3 regions of the Komagataeibacter sp. SM21 genome follow, and region 2 is predicted to be linked to each of the others. Evidence: riboswitches for the same ligand, from Rfam matches in the RefSeq annotation. Region 2 holds a riboswitch; each other region holds the start of a gene.
The links. Region 2 has a riboswitch for cobalamin ahead of ACBR42_RS05235 (DUF1636 family protein). Riboswitches for the same ligand answer to the same signal wherever they lie in the genome.
Positions count from the first base shown of each region.

Region 1: linked by a shared signal. The riboswitch ahead of ACBR42_RS08225 (CbtA family protein) and the one ahead of ACBR42_RS05235 (DUF1636 family protein) in region 2 are both predicted to bind cobalamin.
Region 3: linked by a shared signal. The riboswitch ahead of ACBR42_RS07905 (carbohydrate porin) and the one ahead of ACBR42_RS05235 (DUF1636 family protein) in region 2 are both predicted to bind cobalamin.

Region 1 is NZ_JBGLOV010000006.1:92,278-102,185, forward strand. Features, by position in the region: gene ACBR42_RS08215 (lytic transglycosylase domain-containing protein) at 1-1,066, shown strand, start outside; gene ACBR42_RS08220 (peroxiredoxin) at 1,101-1,730, shown strand; cobalamin riboswitch at 1,749-1,940, shown strand; gene ACBR42_RS08225 (CbtA family protein) at 1,965-2,690, shown strand; gene ACBR42_RS08230 (extracellular solute-binding protein) at 2,693-3,880, opposite strand; gene ACBR42_RS08235 (1-acyl-sn-glycerol-3-phosphate acyltransferase) at 4,114-5,235, shown strand; gene ACBR42_RS08240 (hypothetical protein) at 5,277-5,432, shown strand; gene ACBR42_RS08245 (EAL domain-containing protein) at 5,443-7,656, shown strand; gene ACBR42_RS08250 (putative bifunctional diguanylate cyclase/phosphodiesterase) at 7,764-9,473, shown strand; gene ACBR42_RS08255 (hypothetical protein) at 9,485-9,908, shown strand, end outside.
Region 2 is NZ_JBGLOV010000003.1:270,864-280,771, reverse strand. Features, by position in the region: gene ACBR42_RS05255 (MDR family oxidoreductase) at 1-316, shown strand, start outside; gene ACBR42_RS05250 (CbtB domain-containing protein) at 409-633, opposite strand; gene ACBR42_RS05245 (histidine phosphatase family protein) at 803-1,336, shown strand; cobalamin riboswitch at 1,392-1,625, shown strand; gene ACBR42_RS05240 (hypothetical protein) at 1,609-1,788, opposite strand; gene ACBR42_RS05235 (DUF1636 family protein) at 1,787-2,185, shown strand; gene cobW (cobalamin biosynthesis protein CobW) at 2,191-3,243, shown strand; gene cobN (cobaltochelatase subunit CobN) at 3,275-6,646, shown strand; gene cobG (precorrin-3B synthase) at 6,643-7,878, shown strand; gene ACBR42_RS05215 (precorrin-8X methylmutase) at 7,875-8,516, shown strand; gene ACBR42_RS05210 (precorrin-2 C(20)-methyltransferase) at 8,513-9,238, shown strand; gene cobJ (precorrin-3B C(17)-methyltransferase) at 9,235-9,908, shown strand, end outside.
Region 3 is NZ_JBGLOV010000006.1:34,225-44,132, reverse strand. Features, by position in the region: gene ACBR42_RS07920 (EAL domain-containing protein) at 1-804, shown strand, start outside; gene ACBR42_RS07915 (redoxin domain-containing protein) at 794-1,843, opposite strand; gene ACBR42_RS07910 (ribokinase) at 1,949-2,890, shown strand; cobalamin riboswitch at 2,920-3,148, shown strand; gene ACBR42_RS07905 (carbohydrate porin) at 3,348-4,922, shown strand; gene ACBR42_RS07900 (hypothetical protein) at 5,158-5,790, shown strand; gene ACBR42_RS07895 (peptide deformylase) at 5,812-6,306, shown strand; gene ACBR42_RS07890 (response regulator) at 6,325-7,053, opposite strand; gene phoU (phosphate signaling complex protein PhoU) at 7,043-7,762, opposite strand; gene ACBR42_RS07880 (TonB-dependent receptor) at 7,934-9,908, shown strand, end outside.

The DNA.
Region 1 (9,908 bases), on a different contig from region 2:
CACCACTACGCGCGGGGCCGTGCGGTGGCTGGCGCTGGCATTCGCGGGTTTTCTGGCCGCCTGCGCGCAGGGGCCACGCCCCATGACCGAAGCGCAGATGATGGACGAAGCCGATACCTATCGCGCCCGCGCCCATACCAGCTATACCCCGCCCGGCCCGCCGGACGATCCATGGGGACCGTATATTACCGAGGCGTCGCAGCGCTTCGACGTGCCCGCCGTCTGGATCAGGCAGGTCATGCAGCGCGAATCCGGTGGCCAGCTTTACCGTAACGGGCAGTTCGTGACCTCGCTGCCCGGTGCGATGGGGCTCATGCAGCTCATGCCGCCCACTTATGACGAGATGCGCGCGCGCTACAGCCTCGGCCCCGATGCCTATGAACCCCATGACAACATCGTGGCAGGCACCGCCTACATCCGCGAGATGTACGACATTTACGGCTCCCCCGGCTTTCTTGCCGCCTATAACAGCGGGCCGGGACGGCTGGATGATTTTCTGGACCGCTACCACACCCTGCCCAAGGAAACCCGCGATTACGTAGCCTCCATCGGACCGAAGATCGCGGGCAGCACGCCGCTCAACCGCTCGCAGGCGGACCTGCTGGTGGAAGCGCGCGCACTGGCCCGCGCGCAGGCGGCGCAGAACAGCCGTGGCGGACGAAACCGCGCCCGCACCCTGATGGCCGCCGCACCGCAGGATACGGTAGCCGAGACCCCGTCGCCCGAAGCTGCCGCTGTCCGTGCGGCATGGAGCGCGCGTGAACAGAGCGGCGTGACCCCCATGACATCGGCTGCGGTGCATCCCGGGGTCATCAGCATGGCGGGTGGACATGACTGGGCGGTGCAGGTGGGCGCCTTCGGTTCCGCCGGGCAGGCCGAACATGCGGCGGGGCAGGCAAAGGCCAGGGTTTCCTACAGCGGGGTGCGCACGCAGGTCGCCAGCGTTGCATCGCAACGCGGTCATGTCTATCGTGCAAGGCTGACCGGCCTGTCGCACGCTGCTGCCGAACAGGTCTGTCAGCGACTGGGTGGCGGTGGCTGCCAGATCCTGCCGCCCGCCACATGATGGCTGGAACCCTGCTTTCAGGGTGTGAGGAAACATGAGGTATTTTTACAGGCGTTCGCGCTGGTGCATGCCGGGGCTGTGCCTGCCGCTGGCGGGGGTGCTGGCGTTTGCCGGGTTCGTGTGTTTCTCACCCGCGCGCGCGGCGTTGCCGGTGGGCAGCCAGGCCCCGATGTTTGATACCCAGGCCACGCGCAATGGCAGTGAATTCAGCTTCCATCTGGCCGATGCGCTGCGCAAGGGGCCGGTGGTGGTGTATTTCTATCCTGCGGCCTTTACCCGTGGCTGCACCATGGAAGCCCACGATTTTGCTGCCGCCATGGACCAGTACACGGCGCTGGGCGCCACGGTGATCGGCGTTTCGACCGATGACCTGCCAACCCTCGACCGTTTTTCCGTCAGCGAAGGCCATGGCCGCCTGATGGTCGCAACCGACCCGAAGGGGCAGATCGCGCGGCAGTATGACAGCCGGCTGCCGCTGCTGAACCGGGCCAACCGCACATCCTATGTGATCGCGCCCGATGGCAAGGTGATTTACGCCTATAGTGCGCTTTCGCCCGATGGCCATGTCGCCCATACGCTTGATGCGCTGCGGCAGTGGCGTGCGGCGCAGGGTCAGGCCAGCAGGGTGACGCTGCCGCAGTCCCCGGCCACGGCTGCGCCGTAGGCCGCGCGATATTGACTTGGATGCGGGCGCGGTATTGACTGCGCCCCTCGTGATCCGCGGGAGGGAAGCCGGTGGGATTCCGGCACGGTCGCGCCACTGTACATCGCATGTCGTCATGCGGAAGTCAGACCTCTCCCGGTGGATAAAGAATAATTCCGTTGCGGGACGCGCTTTCCCGACAGGAGATCTGACAATGAATTTCCATTCCTCCCTTTCCGGTCGGGGGGCTGGCTGATGGCGGGCCGCCTTCTGCTGCGTGGCATGCTGGCTGGTATTCTTGCCGCCTGCCTTGCCTTCGTGTTCGCCCGCGTGTTCGGTGAACCGCAGGTCGCCCTTTCCATCGCTTATGAAGCGGCGCAGGACGCGGCGGCAGGCGATGCGCCAGAGCCGGAACTGGTCAGCCGCGCGGTGCAGGCATCCATCGGCATGCTGACCGCCGCCGTCATGTATGGTGCTGCCTATGGCGGTCTGTTTTCGCTGGTCTTTGCAACCGCTTATGGCCGGATTGGCCGTTTTTCGCCGCGCATGCTCGCCCTGCTTCTGGCCGGGGCGGGATTTCTGGCGGTGGTTGTCGTGCCCGATCTCAAATACCCGGCCAACCCGCCTGGCGTCGGCACGCCGGAGACGATCGGCCTGCGCACGGCCACCTATTTCGAGATGGTGGTCTTTTCGCTATGCGCGCTCGTTCTGGCGGTTCTTGCCGGCCGCGCGCTGGTGGCGCGGCTGGGTGAATGGAGTGCCTCGCTGTGCGGGGCGGCGGTGTTCGTGGTGCTGATCGCGCTGCTGCAATGGGTGCTGCCCGATGTGAACGAGGTGCCGGACAATTTCCCCGCCCTCGTACTGTGGCGCTTCCGGGAGGCAGCACTGGGCATGCAGCTTGTTCTGTGGGGTAGTCTGGGGCTGATGTTCGGTGTTCTGGCCGAACGGCTGCTTACGCCCCAGGCCGTGCGTCACGGCTGAAATCAGGGACCGGCTGTGCCGTCATCCGCATTGTCTGTGGCGGGCGTGACCGTGGTGGGCGTGACGGGAGTACTGTCCTTCATCACGCCGTCCCATAACGCATGCAGCCTGCCATCCATGGCCTCGTCAACGATGGGGTAGGGATGGCTTGCGGCGATATAGCCCGGCTGCTGGTCCCAGTGCAGCGCGGCGCGGGCCGCATCATCCAGCGGGGCAAGCGGACTGGCGGGCATGCCCCAGTAACATGATGATGTGGCAAGCCGCGCCTGCGCGGCAGGCGTGCGCAGATACTGCGCGAATGCCAGCGCCAGCGCCTTGCGCTGCGATGTGGCGACAATCGAAATCCCGTGCTGCCAGCGTATGCCCCCCTGCCGGGGCACGGTAAAGGTCAGCTCCGGGCGCCGGGCTGTGGCGGGGGGCTGCGCATCGGCCGTCGCCACCGCGCCGCCTTCACCCACGCCCGCCGTGGTCCATGCGCCACCGCCCACGACAATATCCACCTGACCATCCGCCAGCGCCTGCTGCACCGTGGCCATGTCCCCCACCAGTGTGGCGCTGGCGCGCAGGGTGACAAGCCTGTCCCGCAGGGCGGGCAGGTCGGTATCGTGCAGGTGTGCGGGATCAAGGCCCATGGCCAGCGCGATATAGGACAGGACCGGCAGGTAGCTGTCATATATCGCGATCCGCCCGTGATGGCGTGGCTGCCAGATGGCGTTGATGTCCTCCATATCCGCCGGGTCTACCCGCGTGCGGTTGAAGGCTACGGCATTGAAGCCATATTTCTCCGCCACGGAATACAGCCTGCCGTCATAGGACCCGATTGCCGGATCGGCGATGGGGGCTGGCACTTCGGCTGCGGGAAAATCGGCGGGGTCCAGCGGCTGCAGCATCCCGGCCATGGCCAGACGGGGGGCATCCGTTTCATCCATGATCACCACGTCCCAGTCTCCCGGCCTGGACTGGCGCAGGATGGTGCGGGTGGCATCGCCGCTGTCGATGTCCTTGAAGTGGATGCGTACCCTGTTGGCCTGCTCGAAGGGGCCAAGCAGTTCAGGGTCTTCATGATCGCACCATGTCAGCACGTTCAGTACATCATCCGCCGCCCGCGCGGGGCCGTGCGGGAGGGACGCAAGAAGGGTGAAGGCGGTCGTGGCGGCGAACAGGACGCCGCGACGGCTGCATGCGGACATGGGGAAAAACTCCTCAGGGATAAGTACCTAGCATGGACCGGTCATCACGTCCGGTCCAGCGGCGGACGGGACACAGGCCATCCGCGCCGGTCCGTATTCCTTGTCGCCGGGCAATATGACGGCACGATGACGGGCGGGCGCACACCGCGCGCGTTGCATGCATGACACGGCAGCCAGACTGTCCTGCCGCCCTATATTGTCGCGTGCCATGATGGCGGGCTATGGATAGGCGCATGATCGCCGATTTCATCCGCCGCTTTACCCGGCGTCGTTCCACACCACCTGTCCAGTCCCTGCCCGCGCGACGTGCCTCCCGGCAGGTGATCGCCCCTGAAGCGGGTTCGGATGCCGCGCGGGCCATCGCGACCATGTCCGTCACCCCGTCGGGCCGCCTGCGTGAATATGCCCGTACCGCCCGTGGCGTGGGACGGCTGGCCGCCATTACGGTGTGGGTGCCGCTTTCAGTCGGGTTCGAGGCGGTCCTGCTGCTGGTTCCCGGCACGGCCAAGATACGCTGGACGCGCATGGTGTGGGGCGGGCTGTGCCTGCTTCTGTCGCTGCGCATACGCGTGGTTGGCCGCAGGGCGGGCGGCGTGGGGGGCAGGCGTGCCCGGCGCGAAGGCGAACGGCCGGTCATTTACGTCTCCAACCATTCCACATGGCTTGACGTGCCGGTGCTGGGCACCGTGCTGCCATCCAATTTCGTGGCCAAGGGCGATATCGAGGGCTGGCCGATCATGGGGCTGGTGTCCCGCATCGGGCGGACCATATTCGTCAGCCGCCAGCGCAGCACCACGGGCCGCGAGCGGGACGAGATGCTGCACCGCCTGATGGTGGAAGGGGACAACCTGATCCTGTTCCCCGAGGGTACATCGTCGGACGGGTCACGGGTGCTGCCGTTCCTGTCTGCCTTTTTCGCCATCGCCAAGCCGCCGCGCCTGCCCGCGGGGAAGGTGCCGGACGAACCGTTGAGCGAGGCCGCCACCATCGCCGCGAAGCCGGGCATGATCCCGCTGATCCAGCCGGTTTCGGTCGTGTACGACCAGCTTGAGGGCGTGCCGGTCAACCGCGCGCGCCGCCCGGTCTTCGCATGGTACGGGGACATGGACCTTGGCCCCCATGTATGGCAACTGGTCAAATGGCGTTCGATGCGTGCGACCGTGCTGCTGCACCCGCCGCTGGACCCGGCGGATTTCCCCAGCCGCAAGGCGCTGGCGCAGGCGGCGTGGCGTGCGGTTTCAGCAGGTGCTGCCGAGCTGCGCCAGAACATGCCCCAGCCGGAAGGCGAAAGTGCCTATGCCTGCCGCCCGCTGGCGGGCATGCTGCCACAGGATCTGGAACGCCGTCGTGACTGATGGATGGCTTATGGTCCTGTGCTGGCGGGGATGGACGTGATATGGCCACCACCCTTCGGATGCAGATGCAGCGGCACCGTACCGCCAGATCCATCATGCGTCTTACGCTTTGTTGCCCGACCATGACGGGACTGACGCAGCGGATGCGCATGTGGTATGGGCTGCCTGCCTGCCACAATTACGAAGCGTGGCTTTAAATGGTGCATCATGCGCCCCGACGATCTGGAGTTTATGGTGGATCAGCCCGAGATTAGCGCCGATGTCCTGCTTTCCGCCATGGAGCAGGCCATCGACCCCATGGTCGTGATTGATGAGCATAACAATATCATCTTCTTCAATCCCGCCGCCGAGGAGATATGGGGTCTTCCGCGTGAACAGGTCATGGGCCAGAACGTAAACTGCCTTGTACCATTACCGGAACGTGCGAAGCATAACGGCTATATCGACCGCAACCGGGAAACCGGAATAGGCCGGATTGTCGGAACATCCCGCGAAGTCGAGTTCCAGCGTTCCACTGGCGAATATGTATGCGGTGAACTGTCGATTTCCCGCGTGCAACTGACCGGCAGCAGCAAGATCTATTACATCGCCGTCATGAAGGACGTGACGGAACAGAGCCGGCAGCGCAGGATACTCGTCCTGCAGAACGATGTGCTTCAGGCCCTGGCATCCGACCAGACGGTACGCGAAGTGGGCGAACTGCTGTGCCGCCGGGCCGACAGGTTCGTGCCCGATGGCATGGCCGCCCTTATCCTGATCGACAGCGCGCATGCGCTCAAGGTTCTTGCCGCCCCCGGCATGCCGGCCCGGTTCCGTGCCGGGCTGGACAGCATGGTGCTGACCGATGCGCAGGTGGAGGAACTGGGCAGCAGCCCGGCCACCAGCAACGCGGTGGTATGGGACAGCTACCAGTCGGTGGCCCGTTCGCTGGGGCTGGTGCGGTGCTGTTCATCCCCCGTTGTCTCGCGCACGGGAAAGGTGATGGGTATTTTCGCCATCTATCTGCGCGGGGGCGAAAAATCGCATGAATGGGCGGACCGGGTGGTGGCCGCCTGCATGCCGTTCTGCGCGCTGGCGATCGAACAGAACGAGACACGGCTGCATATTGCCCAGCTTTCCAATTTTGACCGCCTGACGGGCCTGCTGAACCGTTCGTCGCTGCATAATGTCATCGAACGTCTGATCCTGCGCGGCGGCAACAGCCGGTTTTCGCTGTTCATGGTCGATATTGACCGTTTCCGCGATATCAATGACGCGCTTGGCCATGTGAACGCCGACCGTTTCCTGATCGAGATCGGGCGGCGCATCCGATCGCAGGTGAAGGATGAATGCATCGTCAGCCGTTCGGGCGGGGATGAGTTCATCATCGTTATCCCCGACTGTTCGCATGAAAAGGCGGAAAAATTTGCCGAAGGGCTGATCAACGCCATCGCCAGACCCCTTCAGGTGGGGGAAAATACGCTCAGCATTTCCTGCTGTGTGGGCATCAGCACCTTTCCCGAAAACGGGCCGGACAGTGAAACCCTGCTCAGCCTGGCCGACGTGGCCGCCCATCAGGCCAAGGAAGACGGGCGCGGCGTCTACCGCTTTGCGGGACGCGAGAAGAACCAGGTCGCGCAGGACCGGCTGATGCTGGGTTCGGCGCTGCGGGATTCCCTGGCGCGCGGCATGCTCAACCTGCATTACCAGCCGCAGGTGGAAACCATGACCGGCGGCCTGTACGGGGTGGAAGCCCTGTCGCGGTGGCATCATCCCAAGCTGGGAAACATCTATCCTTCCCGTTTCATCGCCGTGGCGGAAGAAACCGGCCAGATCGAGGCCATCGGCCGCTGGTCGCTGAAGGAAGCCTGCACGCAGATGATGAAATGGGATCAGGACGGCGTGCATGTGCCCACCGTTTCGGTCAATCTTTCAGCCGTGCATTTCCGCAATCGTGGCCTGCCCGAATATATCGCCAACCTGCTTCAGTACCATAACCTCACGCCCAACCGCCTGACGGTTGAAATTACCGAGAGCGTGATGATGGACAGCAGCGGTGATACGGAAGAGGTGCTGCACGCCATCCGCAGGCTGGATGTCGGGCTGTCTATGGATGATTTCGGTACCGGCTATTCTTCCCTGTCACGCCTGACGCGCCTGCCGCTGAGCGAAATCAAGATCGATCGCAGCTTCATAAATGATTTTGAACACGATACAAATGCGCAGGCCGTGACCATGGCGGTAATCGGCATTGGCAGCAGGCTTGGCCTGACGGTCGTGACCGAAGGGGTGGAGACGGTGCAACAGCATAAACTGCTGGAAAAACTGCGTTGCGATGTGATGCAGGGCTACCTGTTCGCCAAGCCCCTTCCACCTGCGGCACTGGAAGAATGGTTCCGTGCGGGGCAGGAGCGTGGATCGTTCATTCTTCCCGGGCAATAGATGGTGCGCCTGCCGGGGTGGCGCATCCGGGTCAGGGGGCGCTACCCATTGTCAGTTGAATTTAATGGATAACGCCCCATTTTCTACTTTGGTTTTCAGACAGGAAGATGGCATTGCAACACGATGATCGGCTGCGGGCACTGACACGTCAGGATGTGGATTTCTGGGCTGATCTGGTTGACAATATCCTGATTGTCGCCATTACCGACAGACAGGGCGTCATTACATATGCGAATGACCGTTTTTGTGAAATAAGCCAGTATTCGCGTGAGGAACTGATCGGTTCCACCCATAGTATTGTCAATTCCGGTTATCACGACGCCAACTTCTTTCGCGACATGTACCGCACGATCGGCGCGGGTGAACTGTGGCGTGGCAATATCTGCAACCGCGCCAGGGATGGCTCGCTTTACTGGGTCGCGACCACCATCATCCCCAAGATGGATGCGCACGGTCAGATACTGGGCTATGTGGCCAGCCGCTACGAAATTACCGAACTGATGAACACCCGCGACCGTCTGTGCGAACTGGCGGAAACGGATACGCTGACCGGACTGCTCAACCGTGGGGGCTTCAATACGGCACTGGCCGATGAAATCGCGCATTGTCGGGAAGGCGGGGCGATCCAGCCCGCACTGGTCATGTTCGATCTGGACGGCTTCAAGCAGATCAACGACGTGCATGGCCATCATGCCGGCGATATCGTGCTGCGGGCCGTGGCTTCGCGCCTGATCGAACTGACGCATCCCGATGATCCGGTCAGCCGTCTGGGCGGGGACGAATTCGCCGTGATCCTGAACCGGACGCTGGAAGACATGCCGCTGGACCGGTACCTCGACCGGCTTCAGGCCGTTCTGGAGCGCCCGATCGATATCGAGACGGTGACCGTATGCGTCGCGGGCAGTGTGGGTGCTGTGCTGCTTGACGGTAACGATACGATGGAGGATGTGCAGAAAAACGCCGATATGGCCATGTATGCCGCCAAGCGCGCGGGCGGCAAGCAGTCGCAGATGTTTACGCGGACCCTGCGCGAACGCGCACAGGCGCGCGTCACGATCCTGAGCGAGGCACGCTGCGGGGTGGAACATGACCAGTTCGAGATCTATTACCAGCCCATCCTGAACTGCCGCACCCGGCAGATGGATCAGGTCGAGGCGCTGCTGCGCTGGCATCACCCCGAACGCGGGCTGCTGGCGGCGGAAGACTTTTCCGATGTGTTTACGGATGCGGGTCTGGCGCAGGCCATGGGGCCAAACATGATCGAAGCCTTCCGGCGCAATGTCGCCATGTGGAAGAGTCACGACCTGCCCCCGCGCCAGCTTGCCATCAACCTGTCGCGTATGGACCTGATCCGCGATGATTACGGGCGTGAGTTTGAAGCGGCGCTGCGCCATTCCGGCATGGCCTCGGACAGTTTCGTGCTGGAAGTGACAGAAGCCATGCTGCATGGCCGCCGGGCGGATCAGGGCATCCGCCATCTGCGCGAACTTGCTCAGGCCGGGTTCAATATTGCGCTTGATAATTTCGGCAGGGGGGCAACCGTTCTCAACCACCTGCGCGAACTGCCCTTTTCCCAGATCAAGATCGACCAGTCCATGGTCGCAAATATCGTGGATGACCGGGGCGCATGCATGGTCCTGTCCAGCCTGATCGAGATGGGGCAGGGACTGGATATGGAAGTGACGGTGGAAGGGATCGAGAACCGTGCCCAGTTTGATCTGGTCATGGCCATGAAGCCGGAGCGGATACAGGGCTTTTTCATCTCCACCGCCCTGTCGGCCGCCGATATCGTGAAACTGCCCACATATTTTGACTGAACGGGATACCCATGACTGATACCCCCCGCACGGTTGCGGCCCGCATTGGCGATGACCTGCCCCGCATCGATGTTATCGGACTGGCCAATACAAGGCGCATCATGCATGCCGAACGTCATAATGATGGAACGCGCATGCCCCTGTTCATCCCATCGGCATCATGGGCACGCCTGCTGGAACTGCACTGCATGGGGGATGAGGTGCAGGATCGTCCCCGTCTTTCCCCTTCACGGGTGATGGAAGGGCTGGAACAGGCTCTGGGCCGGATCATGACGGAGATCGTCCACCATGACGCGCAGCATGATGAACCGCTGCGCCCGGCTTACAGTGTCACATCGGACCTGTTCGGGGCGGAGGGACCGGTTGACATCCGCATGGTTGTGGATGGCGCCACGGGAGTGGCCTGCATGCTGGCGGGGCCACCGGTCGATATCG
Region 2 (9,908 bases):
CGGGGACACACTGGCCACGATGTGCGCATCCATCCAGTACGGTGGCACGGTGGCGGCCTGCGGACTGGCGGAAAGCATGGCCCTGCCCCTGACGGTCGCGCCCTTCATCCTGCGCAACGTGCGCCTGCAGGGCGTGGACAGCGTCATGTGTCCCCGCCCGCGCCGGATGGCGGCATGGGCGCGTCTGGCGCGCGACATCGACCATACGCTTCTGGAAAGCATGCTGCACGATGCACCGCTGGCCGATGCCATCACCATCGCGCCGCGCATTCTGGCGGGTCACGTCCGGGGCCGGACGGTCATCAGCATGGCCTGAACGCAAAAACGGCATTCCCGATGGAAATGCCGTTCAGCACATACCCGGTCACGGGACCGGAACAGGCGGGACGAACCCGCGCCCCTACTGGATCAGTGGCAGGGGAAGCCCAGCAGATGGCGTCCGTCATGCACGAATTCATGCACGTAGTGACCGGAAATGAGCGCGGTCGCCCCCTGCTCCGCCCCGACGAAATACAGCAGCAATGATGCCAGTACCAGCCCGAACACACCCCACGGCAGCAGGTCGCGGACCGGGATGGAAACCTGCGGCGCGGCAACGCTACCGGTGGACAGGACAGTTGTACCTTGGCTCATACTGGGAAACTCCATGGATCACGCACGACCCGGAGCAGTATGCATGAAACACGGCCTGATCTGCCGCCCGTTCCATAACCGGATCTGGCCGCATGTTTCCAAAATTGGCATGGAAGGTCAATCATCCATTGCTTGACCCACCCTTTCTCCATGCGCGGGACAGTGACCCATGAACCAGATCCTGACCTGCATTGCCCTGCCCCCGGCGGACAGCCTGCGCCGGGGCATGATCCCCCGCATAGACGATGCCATCGCCCTGCCCCCGCATTTTCCAGGCAGCCTGTCCGATGATGCCGACCTGACCCTGATCCCGCCGTCAGTGGAACCGCCGCCAGATTGTGCCTGCCACCATGTGCCCGCGCTGCGCATGGTGGAAATGGGCGCATGGCAGGGCGCTGCACTGAAGGATCTGCCCCCTGCCGGTCTGGCCCGCTGGACTGCGGATGCCACGTTCGCCCCACCCGGCGGGGAAAGCCGCGCGGACCTCCTGCACCGCATCACCCCCTGGCTGACGGCCCTGCCCACAACACCGCCGCGCATCCGGGTGATGGCCGATGCCACGGTCATAAAGGCCATCGTCATCGCAGCCCTTGGCGGGGATGCGGGCATGCTGTCGCGGCTGGATATCGCACCATGCAGCCACACGGTGCTGACGCGGCATACGGCATGGCGCGTGCGCATGACCGGCGCGCCGCTGTCATGAAGGCGGGACATATCCAGCATTGCCGTGGTTTCTTTGACAGCGCGGTCCGCAATCGTCTAAATCCGGTCCTGATGGTTCCCCATTGGGGAGAATAGGGAAGACGGTGCGCCCATGGGCAAGGCCGTCGCTGCCCCCGCAACTGTAGGTGGCTGTTTCCGGCCCGCGTGACCTGTCAGGGAACGCGGCATTGTCACTGGTCCCTTACCAGCGGGACCGGGAAGGCAGCCGGAAGGGAGGGATCACCCCTCCGCCACAAGTCAGGAGACCTGCCATCATATGCCGCGCCGCAGCCATGCGACCCGGATGAGATCGATTTCAATCGCATGGCCGGCGGGGTGCCCGGCACGCGATGGGCCACCGTCCCCGCCCCGCGCGGGTGCGGGGTCGTAACCGTGCACCCCGCCTTCAGGCTGCGCCGCGCAGCCATGCCGCGAAAGGGCACGGACCGACATGACCGCACAGCTGCAGCCGGAATCCGGAAATACGCCCCCCGTGCATCTGCATGTATGCGTGACCTGCCGCCGGGGCCTGCCCGCATCCGACAATCCGCAGGGACGCCAGCTTCATGACGCCATGGTGTCGCTGGCGGCGGACACGCCCGGCCTTGTCATTCATGAGGTCTCCTGCCTTGCCGCATGTGACAGCGGCTGTGCCGCCGTGGTGGCCACGCCGGGCAAATGGGGCTGGCTCCTCGCCCGGCTCGGCCCGGAGAAGGCACAGGACCTGATGACCTATCTTACGGCCTACGCCGCATCGCGCAGCGGCACCGTCATGCCATCGCGCAGGCCCGCCAGCCTGTCGGACATGGTGCGTGGCCGTTTTCCCGCATCCCTTTTTTCTGGAGCCTGATCGCCATGACCCCCACCACCACGGCACGTGCCAGGGTACCCGTTACCGTCATCACCGGCTTTCTGGGCGCGGGCAAGACCACGCTGCTGCGCCATGTGCTGGCCAATGCAAAGGGCAGGCGCATTGCCATCGTGGTCAATGAATTCGGCACGCTGGGCATTGATGGCGACACGCTGCGCGCCTGCGGCGTGGAAGGATGCCGTGACGAGGATATTGTCGAACTGACCAATGGATGCCTGTGCTGCACGGTTGCGGATGATTTCCTGCCGACCATGGAAGCCCTGCTCGACCGCGCAAGCCCGCCGGACCATATCGTGATCGAGACCTCCGGTCTGGCGCTGCCCAAGCCGCTGCTCAAGGCCTTTGGCTGGCCCACCATCCGCACCCGCATGACGGTGGACGGCGTGGTTACGGTGGTGGACGGTCCCGCCGTCGCCGCTGGCCGCTTCGCCGACGACCCGGAGGAAGTCGCCCGCCAGCAGGCTGCCGACCCGTCGCTCGATCATGACAACCCGCTGGCCGAAGTCTACGAAGACCAGCTCCTGTCGGCCGATCTGGTGGTGCTGAACAAGTCTGACCTGATGACGGCGCAGCAGGCCGATGCGGTGGAAGCCGCAATCCGCGCCGAAATCCCCCGCGCGGTCAAGGTGGTGCGCGCAACAGACGGGCAGGTTGACCCGGCGGTGCTGCTTGGTCTGGACGCGGCGGCGGAAGACGACCTTGCAGCGCGCCCGTCCCACCACGATGCGGAAGGCGGCGAGCACGAGCATGATGATTTTGAAAGCTTCGTGCTGGCCATTCCCGAACAGGGCAGCGTGGACGGTTTCATCGACCGGCTGAAAACACTGGCCGAACAGCACGACATCCTGCGCATGAAAGGCTATGCCTGCGTGCAGGGCAAACCCATGCGCCTTGCGGTGCAGGGCGTCGGCAGCCGCTTCCGCCACCAGTTCGACCGCCCCCTTGCCAGTGATGCGCCGCGCACGGGCGATCTGGTGGTGATCGGGCAGAAGGGCATGGATCAGTCCGCCATCGCGCACGCGCTGGCGCAGGTCTAGGGGACAACGGCAGCACGACGGGACAGGCACCATGCATCTGCTGGCACGCGAGGTCCGCACGCTCGACGATGGCGATCAGGCGGAAGATCTGGGGCATGCCCCGGCGGATATCGTGTTCCTGTCCTTTTCGGACAGTGACCTGCTGTGCCTGAACGCCGCCCATGCGGCGGCGGGCGCTCCGGCTGCCAGCCTGCGCACCGTCACCCTGTCGCGGCTGCTGCACCCGATGTCGATCGATCTGTATGTAGCCGATACCATCATGGATTCGCGCTGCGTGGTGGTGCGGCTGCTGGGGGGTCTGGATTACTGGCGTTACGGGGCGGAAGAACTGGCGCGCGCATGCGGTCAGGCGGATATCCCGCTAGCCTTCCTGTCCGGGGATGGGCGCGATGATCCGCGTCTGGCGCGGCTTTCCACCGTCGGGGACGCCACGCGCGCGCGGCTTGATGCCCTCATGCGCACGGGCGGCAGCGCCAACATGGCAACCGCCCTGCGGGTCATGGCGCATCTGGCCGGATGCGGGCCAGATGTGGATACGCCCACCATTCCCCTGCCCCCGGCGGAACTGCTGCACGCAGCCGACCCTGCCCTGCCGCTACGTGCAATGGTGGTGTTCTACCGCACGCATCTGCTGGCGGCGGATATCGCCCCCATCATGGAACTGGCCTCCGCTCTGGCCGGACACGGCATCGGGGCTGACCTGCTTTATGTCACCTCCCTGAAAGATGCCGCGTCGGCGCGGGTGGTGACAGACCGGATTGCCGCAGCCCCGCCCGACATCATCGTCAACGCCACCTTCTTTTCCACGCGGGGCAGCGATGATGGCCACAGTCCGCTGGATATGGCGGGCGTGCCGGTTCTGCAGGTGCAGCAGCCGGGTATACCCTACGCCACATGGCGCGACAGCGTGCGCGGCCTGTCACAGGCGGACCTTGCCATGCAGGTGGTGCTGCCGGAACTCGACGGGCGGATTCCCGCCTGTCCCATTTCCTTCAAGGAAGAAGCCGCGCCCGGGCTGCCCGCGCGTCATGTGCCCTACCCCGATGGCATCGCGCTGACATGCGCCCGCGCCGCCGGGTGGGCGCGGCTGGGACACACGCGGCCCGACGCGCGGCACGTGGGCATCATCCTGTCCGACTATCCCGGCGCGCAGGGCGCGCCCACGGGACAGGCTGCCCACGCCGTGGGACTGGACAGTTTCGCAAGCCTCGAACACATCATGTACCTGCTGCACGCCGCCGGATACGATACGGGTGCGGCCCCGCTGCCTACCGCACGGCAGCTTACGGATGCACTGGCCCATGCATCCGTGCGGCCCTTTGTCTCCGTCGCCACCTACCAACGCTGGTTTGACGGCCTGCCTGCGGAATCACGCGCAGCGCTCACGACCTGCTGGGGCACGCCGGAAGAAGACCCGGCCTGCCGGGACGGGATGTTTCACCTGCGCCACATGCGGGCGGGAAACATCCTGATGGCGCTGCAGCCCGACCGGGGCGCACCGGGCGACCGGCACGGGGGCTATCATGATCCCGATACTCCGCCCCGGCATGCCTATGTCGCCTTCTATCTGTGGCTGCGCCATGAAGCAGGGCTGGACGCCATGGTGCATCTGGGCACGCATGGCACGCTGGAATGGCTGCCGGGCAAGGCTGCTGCGCCCAGCGCCACCTGCTGGCCGTCATTACTGGTGGGCGGGCTGCCGGTGATCTATCCCTTCATTGTCAATAACCCCGGCGAGGCCGCCGCCGCCCGGCGCAGGCTGGGGGCCGTCACCATCGGCCACATGACGCCCCCCATCGTGCCGGTCGGCACCAGCGGGACCGATACGGGCGAACTGGAACGCCTGATCGATGAATATGCGGCGGCTGACGGTCTGGACCGCAGGCGCGGGGCCATACTGCGCGGGGAAATCCTGCAACGCGCGGACAGTCTGGGCCTGCTGGGAGAAAGCGGCGCGGCCCGTGACGGGGATGAGGATGAAGCCCTCGCCCGGCTGGATGCCTATCTGTGCGATGTGAAGGACCTGCAGATCCGCGACGGGCTGCATGTCTTTGGCCACCCGCCGCCACGGGCGGATGAACTAGCGCGGGCCATCGCGCATTCATGCAACATGACCGATGACGAGGAAATCGCCACCCGTCTGCACGCATGCGGACAGGCGGAAAGCAATGCGCTGCTGGCCGCGCTGGATGGCCGGTTCGTTCCCGCAGGCCCGGCTGGCGCGCCCACGCGCGGGCGTGCCGATGTGCTGCCCACGGGACGCAACCTGTATGCCATGGACCCGCGCGCCATCCCCACCCGTTCGGCGCTGGTGCTGGCCGAACGCACCGCCGCCATACTGCTTGAAGGGCATCTTCAGGATCAGGGCGAACCGCTGCGCAGCCTTGTGATCGACCTGTGGGGTTCGGCCAGCCTGCGCACGGGGGGCGAGGATCTGGCCCTTGCGCTGCTGCTTATGGGGGTCAGGCCGGTATGGGATGACGCATCGGGCCGTATCAGCGGGATCGAGATCGTCCCCATGGCCGAACTGGGCCGTCCGCGCGTGGATGTCACGCTACGGCTGTCGGGCCTGTTCCGCGATGCCTTTCCGGGTCAGATCGCCCTGTTTGAACAGGCGGTACAGGCCATTGCGGGGCGCGATTTCGAAGCCCCGGACCTTAACCCGCTGGCCGCCAGTGTCACCGGACTGGACGGCCCGGCCCGCCACGCCGCCACCGCGCGCATGTTCGGCGCCGCGCCCGGTTCCTATGGCAGCGGGGTGGAAGACCTGCTGGCCGGGGGGGCATGGACCGGACGCGATGAACTGGGGCAGGCATGGCTGGCGGGTTCGGCATGGACCTATGGCGGCCAGCGTGAAGGCGGGCAGGACCCGGCCGCACTGGCGCAGCGCATGGCGCAGGCGGCGGTCATGCTGCATGTACAGGACAACGCGGAAACCGATATTCTGGAAAGCGTGGACATCGCCACACATGAAGGCGGCATGGCGGCCGCGGCAGGCATGCTGGGCAATGCGCCGCGCCTGCTGCATGGCGATACGTCCCGCCCGGATACGCCCCGCCTGCGCGCCACGGCGCAGGAAGTGGCCCGCGTGACGCGCGGTCGTCTGGTCAACCCGGCCTGGCTTGCGGGCATGCGCCGCCATGGCTACCGGGGCGCAGCCGAAATCGCGCGCGGCATGGAAGCCCTGCATGGCTTTGCCGCGACTTTGCCCACACGCTTCGACCGGCAGTTCGACCTGACTTTCGGCGCGCTGCTGGACGATCCGGAAATGGAGGCTTTCCTGCGCGAAGCCAATCCCGATGCCCATGCCGCCATCCGTCGGCTGCTGGCCGATGCGATGCGGCGCGACCTGTGGCGACCGCGCAGCAACAGCGCCGGGCTGCTGCTGGATGATGCTTCATGACCATCGCCCCCAGCGTGCGCGGCTGGTGCCCCGGCCTGCATACCCCCATGGAAGCCGCCGATGGCTGGCTGGTACGCGTGCGCCCGCCCCTTGGCCGCCTGTCCGCGCTTCAGGCACGCCAGATCGCGCAGGCGGCGCGGCGGCATGGCAATGGCCTGATCGAACTGACCAGCCGGGGCAACCTGCAACTGCGCGGCCTGACACCCGACAGCACGCGTGCTTTCGCCCGTGACATGCACGCCGCCGGTCTGGCCAGCGCGGATGCGGCGACGGAGGCCCGGCGCGGGCTGCTGCTCTCCCCACTGGCGGGGCTGGACCCGCACGCAGCGGCTGACGCGCCTGCCGTCATACGTGCGCTTGATGCCGCGCTGGCCACCGCCGATACCCTGTGCGGACTGCCTGCCAAATTCCTGATCGCCGTTGACTGCGGCGGCCATATCCCGGCGGGCACATTGCGCGCCGATATCGTTGTCCGCGTCTGCCCCACCGGCTGGCTGGTCATATGCGGCGCGCGGGGCCTGCCCTGTACCGGCGCACGGGTTCCCGCCACGGTTCTTGCACTGGCCCATGCGCTGGCTGCCACCGGCGCACGTAGCCGTCCCCTGCGTGATGCGGGACTGGGACGCGCGGCCTTTGCGCAGTCTGGCCTGCTGGCCGATACGGTGGAAATCCCAGCCGCAACCGGGGCGACACCGCAACTGGCCGGGCCGCTGCCCGGCAATGCCATGGGCGCGGTCCTGCCCTCCGGCCCGATTGACGCCGACATACTGGAAGCCGTGGCGGACTGGTCCGAAACCGCAGGCAACGGCCATATGCGCATTGCCCCGTGGCGCGCGATCATACTGGAAGACTGTGCTGCGCCACCGCCAGTGCCCGGCCTGATCGCCACACCCGATGATCCGCGCCTGCGCATATCGGCCTGTATCGGCATGCGCGGCTGTGGCTGTGCGCCGCGCGACGTCATTGCGGATGCGGCCTGTCTGGCCCCCGACCTGCCACCGGGCGTGAGCCTGCACGTATCGGGCTGCACCAAGGGATGCGCCCATCCGGCCCCCGCCGACATCACGCTGGTCGCCGGACAGGATGGCTATGCCCTGTGTCCGCATGGCCGGGCGGACGATACGCCTGTAGACATCGGGCTTTCGCTGGCACAGATACATCCCATCGTGCGGGGCTGGTCCCCGCGACAGGGCGATGCCTCGCCACAGAACGGGAGAACTGGACCGGCATGACCGCGCAAACGGAACCGTACGACTACATCCATGACGGGGCGGCGATCTATGCCCGTTCCTTTGCCATCATCCGGTCCGAAGCGGACCTCAGCGGCCTGAATGAGGCGGAAGCCCGCGTGGTCGTACGCATCATCCACGCCTGCGGCATGGTGGACGTGGCGCAGGCCGTCCGCATGTCACCCGATTTCGTCAGCAGCGCACGCGCCGCCCTGCTGGCGGGCAGGCCGGTCCTGTGTGATGCGAACATGGTCGCCCATGGCGTGACCCGCGCGCGCCTGCCCGCCGATAACCCGGTCATCTGCACGCTGCGCGATCCGCGCACACCCGAACTGGCCCGGGCGATCGGCAATACCCGTTCCGCCGCCGCGATGGACCTGTGGGGCGATGATCTGGCGGGGGCAGTCGTCGCCATCGGCAATGCACCGACAGCACTGTTCCACCTGCTGGAAATGATCCGGGCGGGCGCGCCACGGCCCGCGGCGGTGATCGGCATGCCGGTCGGCTTCGTCGGGGCCGCCGAATCGAAAGAGGCGCTGGCCGAATTCGGCGACCTGCCCTTCATCATCGTGCGTGGTCGTCTGGGCGGCAGCGCCATGGCGGCGGCGACCGTCAACGCACTGGCGAGCGAGGCGGAATGACCACTGGCCACCTGTCCATTCTGGGCATGGGACCGGGTGATCCCGAACTCATGACCCTGAAGGCCGCGCGCCTGCTGCGCGAAAGCCCGGTCGTCGCATGGTTCTGCCGCCATGACCGCCCCGGCCATGCCCGTGAGATCGCGGGGGATCTGGTCTCCCCCACCGCCACGACGCTGCGCTTCGCCTATCCCTTCACCACGGAAATCCCGGTCAGCGATCCCGCCTATCTGGTGCGCATGGCACGATTCTACGATGACTGCGCCGGGCGGATCGCAACCTGCCTGCGTGACGGGCAGGATGTCGCCCTGCTGTGCGAGGGCGATCCGTTCCTGTTCGGATCGGCCATGTATGTATTCGACCGCCTGCATGACCGTTTCCCCTGCACCATCGTGCCGGGCATCACCGCCATGGCCGGATGCTGGTCGGTGGCGCAGGCCCCGATGGTACATGGCGATGACGTGCTGTGCGTCATTCCCGGCACGCTGGATGCCGTATCCCTGACCACGCGGCTGGAACAGGCCGATGCCGCCGTCATCATGAAGCTGGGCCGCAATCTTGAAAAGATCCGCACCGCCCTGCGCCAGACCGGGCGGGAGGAACGGGCGATCTACGTGGAACGCGCCACCCAGCCGCAGCAACGCTGCATGAAGCTGACCGAAATGCAGGGGCCTGCCCCCTATTTCTCCATTATCCTCGTTCCCGGTCGGGAGGACGCACGATGACGGAAAACCGGGGTCGCATCCTTGTCATCGGGCTGGGACCCGGGGCACTGGCACAGCGCACGCCGCAGGCCGATGCGGCGCTGGCGCAGGCAACCGACCTGATCGGTTACGCACCCTACGTCGCCCGCGTTCAGGCCGGGCCGGAAGTGATACGGCACGCAAGCGACAACCGCGTGGAACTGGATCGTGCCCGCCATGCCGTGGAACTGGCGCTGACGGGACGGGTCGTGGCGGTCGTATCGGGTGGCGATGCGGGCGTATTCGGCATGGCCAGCGCCGTGTTCGAGGCCATCGACCACGGCCCCGCCGCATGGCGCGGGGTTGAGGTAACCGTCATTCCCGGCATTTCCGCCGTACTGGCGGCGGCGGCACGGCTGGGTGCGCCGCTGGGGGGGGATTTCTGCGTCATTTCCCTGTCCGACAACCTCAAGCCGCGTGAGATCGTCCATCGCAGGCTGGCGGCGGCGGCACAGGCGGGACTGGTCATCGCGCTCTATAATCCCCGCTCCCGCGCGCGGCCCGACCAGCTCGGCGAAGCACTGGACCTGCTGCGCACCATCCTGCCCCCCACCGTGCCGGTCGCCTTCGCCCGTGCCATCGGCAGGCCCGATGAACGCGTTATCCTGACCGACATCGCCAGTGCCGACCCCGAACAGGTGGACATGAGCAC
Region 3 (9,908 bases), on a different contig from region 2:
CGGCAGGCCGATGACCATGTCATACTGGCGTCCAGCCTGCGTGAAGCGATTGCCGACAGACGGCTGAACCTTGTCTACCAGCCGCAGGTGAACGTGCTGACCGGCAGGCTGCACGGGGTGGAAGCCCTGTCACGCTGGACCGACCCGGTGCTGGGCACTATCCCGCCGGGGCGGTTCATTCCCGTGGCGGAAGAAACCGGCCAGATCCGCGCGCTGGGTGCATGGTCGTTACGGGTGGCATGTGAACAGATGGCCGAATGGATTGCACGCGGCGTGGCGGTGCCGACCGTGTCGGTCAACCTGTCCGCCATACAGTTTCAGGACCCCGAACTGGTTTCCCAGCTTGCCACCGTGCTGCACCAGACCAACGTCCCGCCGGAACGGCTGATCGTGGAACTGACCGAAACCACCATGATCGAGAATTTCGAGCAGACCATGACCACGGCGGTCGCGATCCGCAATCTGGGGATCGGCCTGTCCATGGACGATTTCGGAACCGGTTATTCCAGTCTGGCCAACCTTGCCAGCCTGCCCATAAACGAGGTCAAGATCGACCGCAGTTTCATGAAGGGCTTCGGCAGCACCGGCAATGTACGGCAGGTGGTGACCGCCATCATCCGCATTGGCCATACGCTGGGCATGACCGTAATTGCCGAAGGCGTGGAAGAAGCCGAACAGTGTATCCAGCTACGCGCCATCGGCTGTGACGTGATCCAGGGATACTATTTCGCCCATCCAATGGATGCTGAATCACTCGATACATGGATACGCGAACGCAGGTTCCAGTCCGCCCTCAACCCGTAAGCGGAGCGCTGGCTTCCCGTGCCGCCGCCATGGACGCCTCGTTGAACGCAAAGGGCAGGCACGCATACCGCACCCCCTGCGTTACCGGGCGGACCGCATGCAGCAGCGCACACGAAAACACCACCGCGCCACCAGCAGGCGGCCGCAGGCCGCGCGACGAAAATTCGGGGAAGGTGAGTTCCCCGCCCCCATAATCATCGTTCAGCGTGATCGAGATGGCGAACAGTCTGTGGGCCGCGCCCGGCACCGTATTGTCACGATGCGGACCGAAGCATCCACCCTCCGCCGCATCGTACCGGCCCAGCACCATGCGGTCCATGCGGGTCACGGTGCACTGGAACACACGGGTAATTTCGGGCACCACACGCCGGATGATGCGCGCCTGTAACTGCCGGACAAGATCACCGTCGCGTAACAGGCAGTCACGTCGGCTCTTGAACCCAGAATCAATTATATTGACCGGCTTTCCATCCGCCCCGCGCGTCAGCACGGCAGACGGACGGGATTCGTGCGTGTGGTAATAATCCATCAGCACCTGACAGAACGCCGGTTCCAGCACGGCAGGCAGCATGAGTGCGGGAACCGGCCCATCCTGCACGGGCGGCAGGCGCATGACATGATCGAGCACGCGCGCCGCCACACCCGACGCATCGGGCATGCTGAGACATACACGCAGCATGGGATCGACCACGACCCAGAAGCATTGCCCCACCCCGATCCCGTACAGGTCATGCACCCTGCGGTCGGCATCCCGGAAAAACCGGATGGATTCCCCGCCTGTTACAACCGGGATACGGGTTTCATCCGCACTGTCCGCGCTGACGCCAAAAAAACCGACCGCACCGTCCGCCTGCTGCGCGGCCCGCGCCCGCATGACCGACAGGGCGCGAGCCGCGCACGGATCAAGGGTGGAGGGAAAAAAGAACAGAATGCTGTATCGGCCCGCCGCCATGTCAAAGCTGTAATGACCCCACCGCGTTGTACAGCGCTGCACAAACCGTGGGGCCGGATCGCCCGCTGCAACCGGCAATACGTTCATGATTTCCCATCCCCCATGGCGGCATCATGCCAGCACCATATATTTTTCTGTCTGGCGACGTGCTGATATGACTGTTGTCATCCGTTGCATCATGTCAGGTCCGCCATGTCCACGTCCCCCGCCCATATTGCCGTGATCGGCAGCACGAACATTGATTTTGTCACGCATGTCGAGCGTTTCCCGCATCCCGGTGAAACGCTGCATGTCCATTCCTCCACGACCGGGCTGGGGGGCAAGGGCGCAAATCAGGCGGTTGCGGTGGCGCGGCTGGGACAGGACGTGGCACTGGCTGGCTGGACCGGAACCGACATGCTGGCCGAGATGGCGCGCACCACCCTGCACGATGCCGGGGTGAACGCGCGCTGGCTTCTGGCCGATCCGCAGGCGGGCACGGGCCGGGCCTTCATTACCATCAACCATGCGGGGGAAAACCAGATTCTGGTGGATGGCGGCGCCAACATGGCCCATGGGGCCGAAGCCTGTTCCCATCTGGCCCCGGTGCTGGACAATGCGGCAGTAGTCATGATGCAGATGGAAATGGATGCGGAGCTGGTGCAGGCCGTTGCACGACAGGCCCGTGACCGGAACATACCGGTCGTGCTGGACCCGGCCCCGGTGCCTGCAACCGGTCTGCCCGACGCCTTATTCGCCCTGGCGGATATCCTGACCCCCAATGAAAACGAAACGCGCGAACTGACCGGTATCCTGCCCGTCGATGAAGCTACCGCCCTGCACGCCGCCCGGATCCTGCATGAACGCGGCACGCACACGGCCATCATCAAGCTGGGGCACCGGGGCGTGGTATATTCCACCGCCACGACACGGGGTTTCGTACCACCTTTCGCGGTCAGGGCGATTGATACGGTCGCGGCCGGGGACTGTTTCAACGCCGGACTGGCGACTGCGCTGGCGCGTGGGGCGACGCTGGGCGAGGCCGTGCGCTATGCGGCTGCCTGCGGGGCGCTGGCCACCACCCGAGCGGGTGCGGCCGAAGCGGCACCGACCGCCGATGAAGTCGCATGCCTGCTTGACCGGACACCGGGCTGAGCTTGCATGCAGGACGGCAGGCATTATAGTCCGCCCCATCAGTCAACGGTCCCGTGCAAGCGGGTAAAAGAGGGAATGCCGTAGACCCGGCAGGGTGCAATGCCCGGGGTTGCAGTCGGTAGCTGTACCCGCAACTGTAGGCGGAGAGTATTTCATCTGGCGTCGCCATCAGGCGGCAACCACTGGCTCCGGCCGGGAAGGTAGATGAAATGCAATGACCCGCAAGCCAGGAGACCTGCCGTTGTCCCCCTACCATATCGCCGGGCGGGTATTCCCGGAGATGGGCATAAAAGAATGTATCCGACCAGTTAACATCCCGTATTGCCAGTTCCGCACCGACCAGACACCCGGTTAACGCCGCGTGGTGGCCGGTTATGACCAGACCCATCCTGACGGGATGTTTTTGTAGATGAAATTCTTTCATTCCCTGCGGGTGCGCAGGTACCTGCCCCGCATCATGTTACTGGGCTGCTGCACTGCCGGCAGTCCCGAGGCCCACGCCCAGACACCCCTCACCCAGCTTGCGCAGGACCGCGCCCGCCTTGGCAATTCCACCCCGCTGGTCCAGCAGATCGACCCTGCGACGGTGCGCGATTCAGAACGCGCGCAGGCCGATGCGGAGGAAAAGGCCGCGGGCGATGGTGACAGGCTCGATACCAGCGGCAACCTGCTGGGCAATATGTGGGGTGCGCGGCCATGGCTGTACAAACACGGCATCACCTTCGACATTCAGGAAGTCGATGAACTCTGGGGCAACGGCACCGGCGGTTCGGCCTCGGGCAATGACGGGGCAGCCGGTTCGGGCACCGGCCCGTCCTATGACGGCGTGACCATGCCGACGCTGACCGTCGATACCGAAAAGCTGTTTGGCCTGAAGGGCGGCCTGTTCCAGATCAGCGCGCTGCAGACGCGCGGGCGTTCGATCTCGCAGGATCATCTGGCCAACTTCAACCCCGTCAGCGGGTTCGAGGCCGACCGCTCCACCCGCCTGTTCGAACTGTGGTACCAGCAGACCTTCCTTAACGGAAAGCTGGACGTGAAGATCGGGCAGCAGGATCTCGATACCGAATTCCTCATCAGCGATTACGCATCGCTTTACCTCAACGCCAATTTCGGCTGGCCCATGGCCCCGTCGGTCAACCTGTATGGCGGCGGCCCGTCATGGCCGCTGTCCTCGCCCGCCATCCGCGTCCGCTACCGCCCCAGCGAGAAGTTCACCTTCATGTTCGCCGCCGCCGACGACAACCCGCCGGGCAACCGCTACAACTCGCTTCCCATCCAGCAGGCTACCGGGTCCATCAGCGGTTACAATTCCGATCCCACCAGCCAGACCTATGACGGCGCCAATGGCACCAACTTCAACATGGGCACCGGCGCGCTGCTGATAACCGAACTGCAATACGCGCTGAACCCGCAGCCCGCCGACATGTCCCATGTGACGAAAGACCCCGGCCTGCCGGGCATCTACAAGCTGGGCGGGTATTACGACACGGCGAAATTCGCCGATTACCGGTATAACCGCAATGGCGGTTCGCTGGGGGCGGCGACGCTGAACGTGAACAGCACGCAGTCCGACCTGACCCCGCGCTGGGACCGGGGCAACTGGATGGTGTATGGCATCATCGACCAGATGATCTGGCGGCCTTCGCTGCAATCCGCACGGTCGGTGGGCGTGTTCCTGCGTGCGACCGGCAATGGTGGCGACCGCAACCTGATCAGCTTCGCCATCGATGCGGGCGTGAACCTGAAGGCGCCGTTCAGGGGGCGTGACAACGACACGATCGGGCTGGGCTGGGGCATCGGCCGGGCCAGTTCAGGCCAGCGCCAGTTCGACCGCGACAGCGGATCGATCGTGCAGGGCAACGAAAACCATCTGGAACTGACCTATCAGGCGCAGGTCACGCCGTGGATGGTGATGCAGCCTGATTTCCAGTACGTCTGGAACCCCTCCGGCGGGGTGGCGGACTGGACCGGAAACCGCCGCGTGGGCAACGAGGCCGTTTTCGGCCTGCACAGTAGCCTGACCTTCTGAAAGCGTCCCGTTCGCCCCCCGCATTACCGTCGTGATGCACGGGGTCAAATGGAAATGTTTTCACACCACAAGGGGACTGCCAGCACATACTGGCGGTCCCGGCAGGTCATGCGGGAACAAAAGCACAGACCGGCATTGAAATTTACATTATTGTGAGGCCGCCAGCCCTTCTATACCCGTGAAGGGACAGGGCGGATGACCATGTCACGCACCCTAACTGTAAAGGAAGAATCCGTTGCGCCGTCTTGTTGCTTTATGTCTCCCGCTCAGCATGGCCGCCTGCGCGCAGCATGCACCGCGTCCACTGGTGAATTACTGCAGACAGCCAGCCGTGACGTCCGCCGTGGTGGCAACTGCCAATCAGGGTGCGCCGCAGGCTTCCCCCGCAATCCGTTTTGAAGATGGCACGATCAAGAGCGCCGTCTATGACGACCATATGCAGGTTCTGGCCTGTCACGGCACGGTGGTGCGCAAGGATGGCACACGGCAGGATGGCGTCGCCATTGCCCGCCTGCCCCACATGCACACCGGATGGAAGCAGATCTGGCATACATCAGTCGCCACGCATCAGTGGATACCCGATGCGGATATCATCAAAAACCGGCAGGAACAGTACGCCCGCTATTACGACCATACGCCGCAGGCGTGCAAACCCTACGCGCATGAACTGTTTTACGGCACCCCGAAGTCCGATAAGGAAAACAGCACCCTGCGCGAGACGCTGTACGACTGCCTTGCCGAACACGATGTCAAACCCATGCGGCCCGTATCGGGCATTGACCATACCTACAGCCCGTTTGGCATGAATTTCTATATTCCCTACTACACCAACCTGAACGCGGACGATAACGGTCCTTTCCTTTACTGACCGGGGACCCGGACACCTGTCATGGCCATTCTGCCCATCATCCGCTTTCCACATCCCTGCCTGGAACAGGTCGCAGACCCGGTGGACGCCTCATCGGCGGCTACGCGGCAACTGGCCGCCGACCTGCTGGAAACCATGCATGCGGCACCCGGCATCGGCATTACCGCCTGCCATGCAGGCATCAGCCAGCGGCTTGTCGTCATTGACCTGCCGGACGGTGACGGGCCGCATGTCTATGCCAACCCGGAAATCGTCTGGCAGTCCGATGAAAGCGTAACCCGTGAGGAGGGCAGCGTGTCTATGCCCGGCATCCATGGCCCGATCACGCGCCCGGCGCGCGTGCGGGTGCGCTATACCCGCCCCGATGGCACACAGGCCGAGGAGGAGGCGGATGGCCTCATGGCCGTGTGCCTCCAGCATGAAATCGACCAGATCAACGGCATTTTCTGGATACGCCGCCTGTCCCGCCTGCGCCGGGAACGGGCGGTCAAACGGTTCGCCAGGCTGGAACGGTAATGGATGGGTGGACCGGGTTCAGTCCACCTTCCCGTCATCAAGCATATAGCCACTGGAACGGACCGTACGGATCAGGTCCGCCCCGCCGGATGCGTTGAGCGCCAGACGCAGCCTGCGGATATGCACGTCCACGGTGCGTTCCTCCACATGGATGCCGTCATCCCACGCCGATGCCAGTATCTCGGCGCGTGAAAAGACCCGGCGGGGATGGCGCATGAGGTGCAGCAGGATACGGTATTCCGTGGGACCAAGGGCAATGGCTGCCCCCCCACGCGTAACCCGGCGCGCGCCGTGGTCCAGCGTGACATCGGCAAAGTTCAGCACGTCTTCCACCGGCAGGGCGGAAGCCCCCGCCGCCCGGCCCATGCTGCGCCGCATGACGGCGCGCACACGCGCATGCAGCACGTCCATCCCGCACGGCTTGACCAGATAGTCATCCGCACCCAGATCGAGTGCATGGACGGAATCGCGTTCTTCCCCGCGCGCGGTCAGCATGATGACGGGCAGGTAGCGCGTGGCGGTGGCCATGCGCAGCCTTCGGCACAGGTCCACCCCTGACAGGCCCGGCATCATCCAGTCCAGCAGCACGAGGTCGGGCTTCCACTCGGTTACTTCGCGCAGGGCGTCCAGACCGTTATCCACCGGCATGACGGTGTGGCCCGCAGCCTCCAGATTGTAGGACAGCATGACGGACAGGGCGGCATCATCTTCCGCAACAAGGATGCGAAGCGGTCGGTCAGGCTGCACCGTCCCGCCCTCCCTGCCCGGAGAAGCCGCCACGCGGGCGCACGACAGGCAGGATTTCGCCCGTGGCGGTGTAATAGACCCGTTCGGCGATGTTGGTGGCGTGATCGCCTATGCGTTCAAGGTTCTTGGCGATGAACAGCAGATGCGTGCAGGCGCCGATGTTGCGCGGGTCTTCCATCATGTAGGTAACCAGTTCACGGAACATGGCGTTGTACAGTTCGTCCACCGCCGTATCGGACTGCCAGACTTCCCGCGCAAGCGTGGCGTTGCGCTGGCTCATCGCGTCAATGGCGCGGCGCAGGTTGTCCTGCACAAGGCGGCCCATGCCGCGCAGCCCGCTGAGCGAGACGCGCGACGCCACCAGTTCCGCCCGCAGCGACCGCCGCGCGATGGAAGCGGCGCAGTCGCCGATGCGTTCCATGTCCCCCGTGATCTTCAGCGCCGACACCACTTCACGCAGGTCGCCCGCCACCGGCGAACGCAGGGCGAGGATGCGGATGACCATGGCTTCCACATCGCGTTCCAGCGTATCGACCTGCGGATCGAGGTCGGATGCGATCCCGGCGGCGCTTTCGTCACGGTCGGCGATGGCGGCGATGGCCTGCGATGTCTGTCGCTCCACCAGCCCGCCCATGCGTGCCATCATGGAGCGCAGATGCTCCAGCTCCTGTTCATAACTGCGTACGATATGTGCCGATTCCTGTCCCACCTGCGAACCTTCCTGCCTGCCCGCACAATTATACGGGATGTGCCCGAAAACGGGGCTTACGATACGCTATTTGAGTATATTATATCGGTCCCGAATTTGTTCAAGACGATGTCATACCCCAGCGGGGTGGGACAAAATAATGAAATAAAAAGATTTTTTCAGGAATACGAAATGCCGCGCACACCCCGCCCCCCTGTTGTGCCCGATGCCGGTATTCTCTCATGCCGTCAGATGCTTACGGCGGCCCTTGGCATGGCGCTGGGCATGGGGCCGGGCATGGCCGCGGGTAACGACAACGTCCCCGCCACATCCACCGCCGCCCCGGCCACGTCCCATACCACCAGCCAGCCAGCCGCCCCCAAGGTGGAGCGGATGACCGTGACCAGCCAGCACGTGGTCGGCACCCAGCCCGGCGGCGGCCTGATCCGGGAGGAGGACGCGGCAAAATCCGTCAGCACCATCGGCACGGATTTCATGCGCAAGCAGGCGCCAAGTGCTACCGCGTTCGACATGGTCAGCCTGCTGCCGGGCGCCAATGTATCCTCATCCGATCCGCTGGGATTTTCACCCCAGACCAATATCAGCGTACGCGGGCTGGGCGGGGATTCGCTGGGTTACGTGCTTGAAGGCATGCCGCTTAACGACATCGCCTATTATAACGGTTATCCGGGTCAGTTCGCCGATACCGAGAATTACCAGAGCGTCTCGCTCGAACAGGGATCGGCGGATCTTGATTCCCCCGTGCTGAACGCGGCGGGTGGCCTCATGAACCTGTCCTTCCGCGATCCATCCACCCGCGCGGGTGGGTATGCGGATGTGTCCTATGGTTCGTACAACACCAACCGGCAGTTCCTGCGGCTGGAAACGGGGCAGATCGGGCATACCGGCATACGGGGCTTCGTGTCGTATTCCCATGGTTATACCGATAACTGGCGCGGTCCCGGCCATGATGAACGCCAGCATATCGATTTCAAGTTCCTGCGCGAATGGGGGGCGGGCAACCGCGTTTCGGTGCTGGGCACGTGGAATACGATGGTCGCCAGCTACTATCCCCCCGTGGACAAGGCGGACTGGCAGGCCGAAGGACCGCATGGGGCGGCAAACAACCTTGCCGCCACCTACAACCCGAACGATGCCGCGGGGGGCACCGATTACTGGGCGCTGTACCGCCAGCCCGAACGTATCTTCTACGTCGCGGCACCGGCGCGGCTGACGCTGGCGGACCGGCTGCACCTCAAGCTCACGCCCTATGCCCAATGGAGCTACGGCAACGATCCCGGCGGCACGACGATGGGGGAAACCGGAATGTTCAGCGGGGCAAGCCCCGCCGGGGTGCCCGATGCGGATGCCGTCGTGCGCGCCAACTGGACCCAGACCAGTTACCGTTCCGGCTTCAATGCCGCCCTGGACTGGCAGGTAGCCAACCATGATCTGGTGTTCGGCTACTGGTACGACTATTCCGACGATAGCGAACACCAGCCCTTTACCGCCGTAAACGGCAGCGGTTACGCGCCGGACATATGGGTGGACCGGATCAGCCGCACCGTGCTGCTGCCCGATGGCCAGCAGCTTGATGCAGGCAGCTACCATATGATTTCCCAGACCAATGCGCTGTATGTGGGCGACCGGATGCACTTCCTCAACCACAGGCTTATGGTTGATGTCGGCTTCAAGGAAGTAATGCTGGACCGCCATGGCACCACCACTTCGGCTGGCGTGCAGACGGCTGCGGGCAGCAATGCCGCTACGCCGCTGCCGCGCATCGCCATCCGCTACCGCATCACGCCCCGGCATATGGTATTCTTCAACACCACCACCAATTTCCGCACACCGGATGAAAGCGCGCTGTTTGGCGGAGTGACGGCCAGCGGGATCACAACCCAGCTCAAGAACGAATATTCCGTATCGGAAGAACTGGGCTACCGCTACAGCGGCAACCTGATTATCGGCAGCCTTACGCTGTTCAACTATGATTTCACCAACCGCGAAATCCAGACGCTGCTGAACGTGAACGGCGCGCAGGTTGATTCCACCATCAATGGCGGGGGCCAGACATCACGCGGGGTCGATGTGGAAATCGGGCTGAAGCCATGGCATCACTTCGCACCCTATCTGTCGGGGGAATACCTGCACGCGACCATTGACA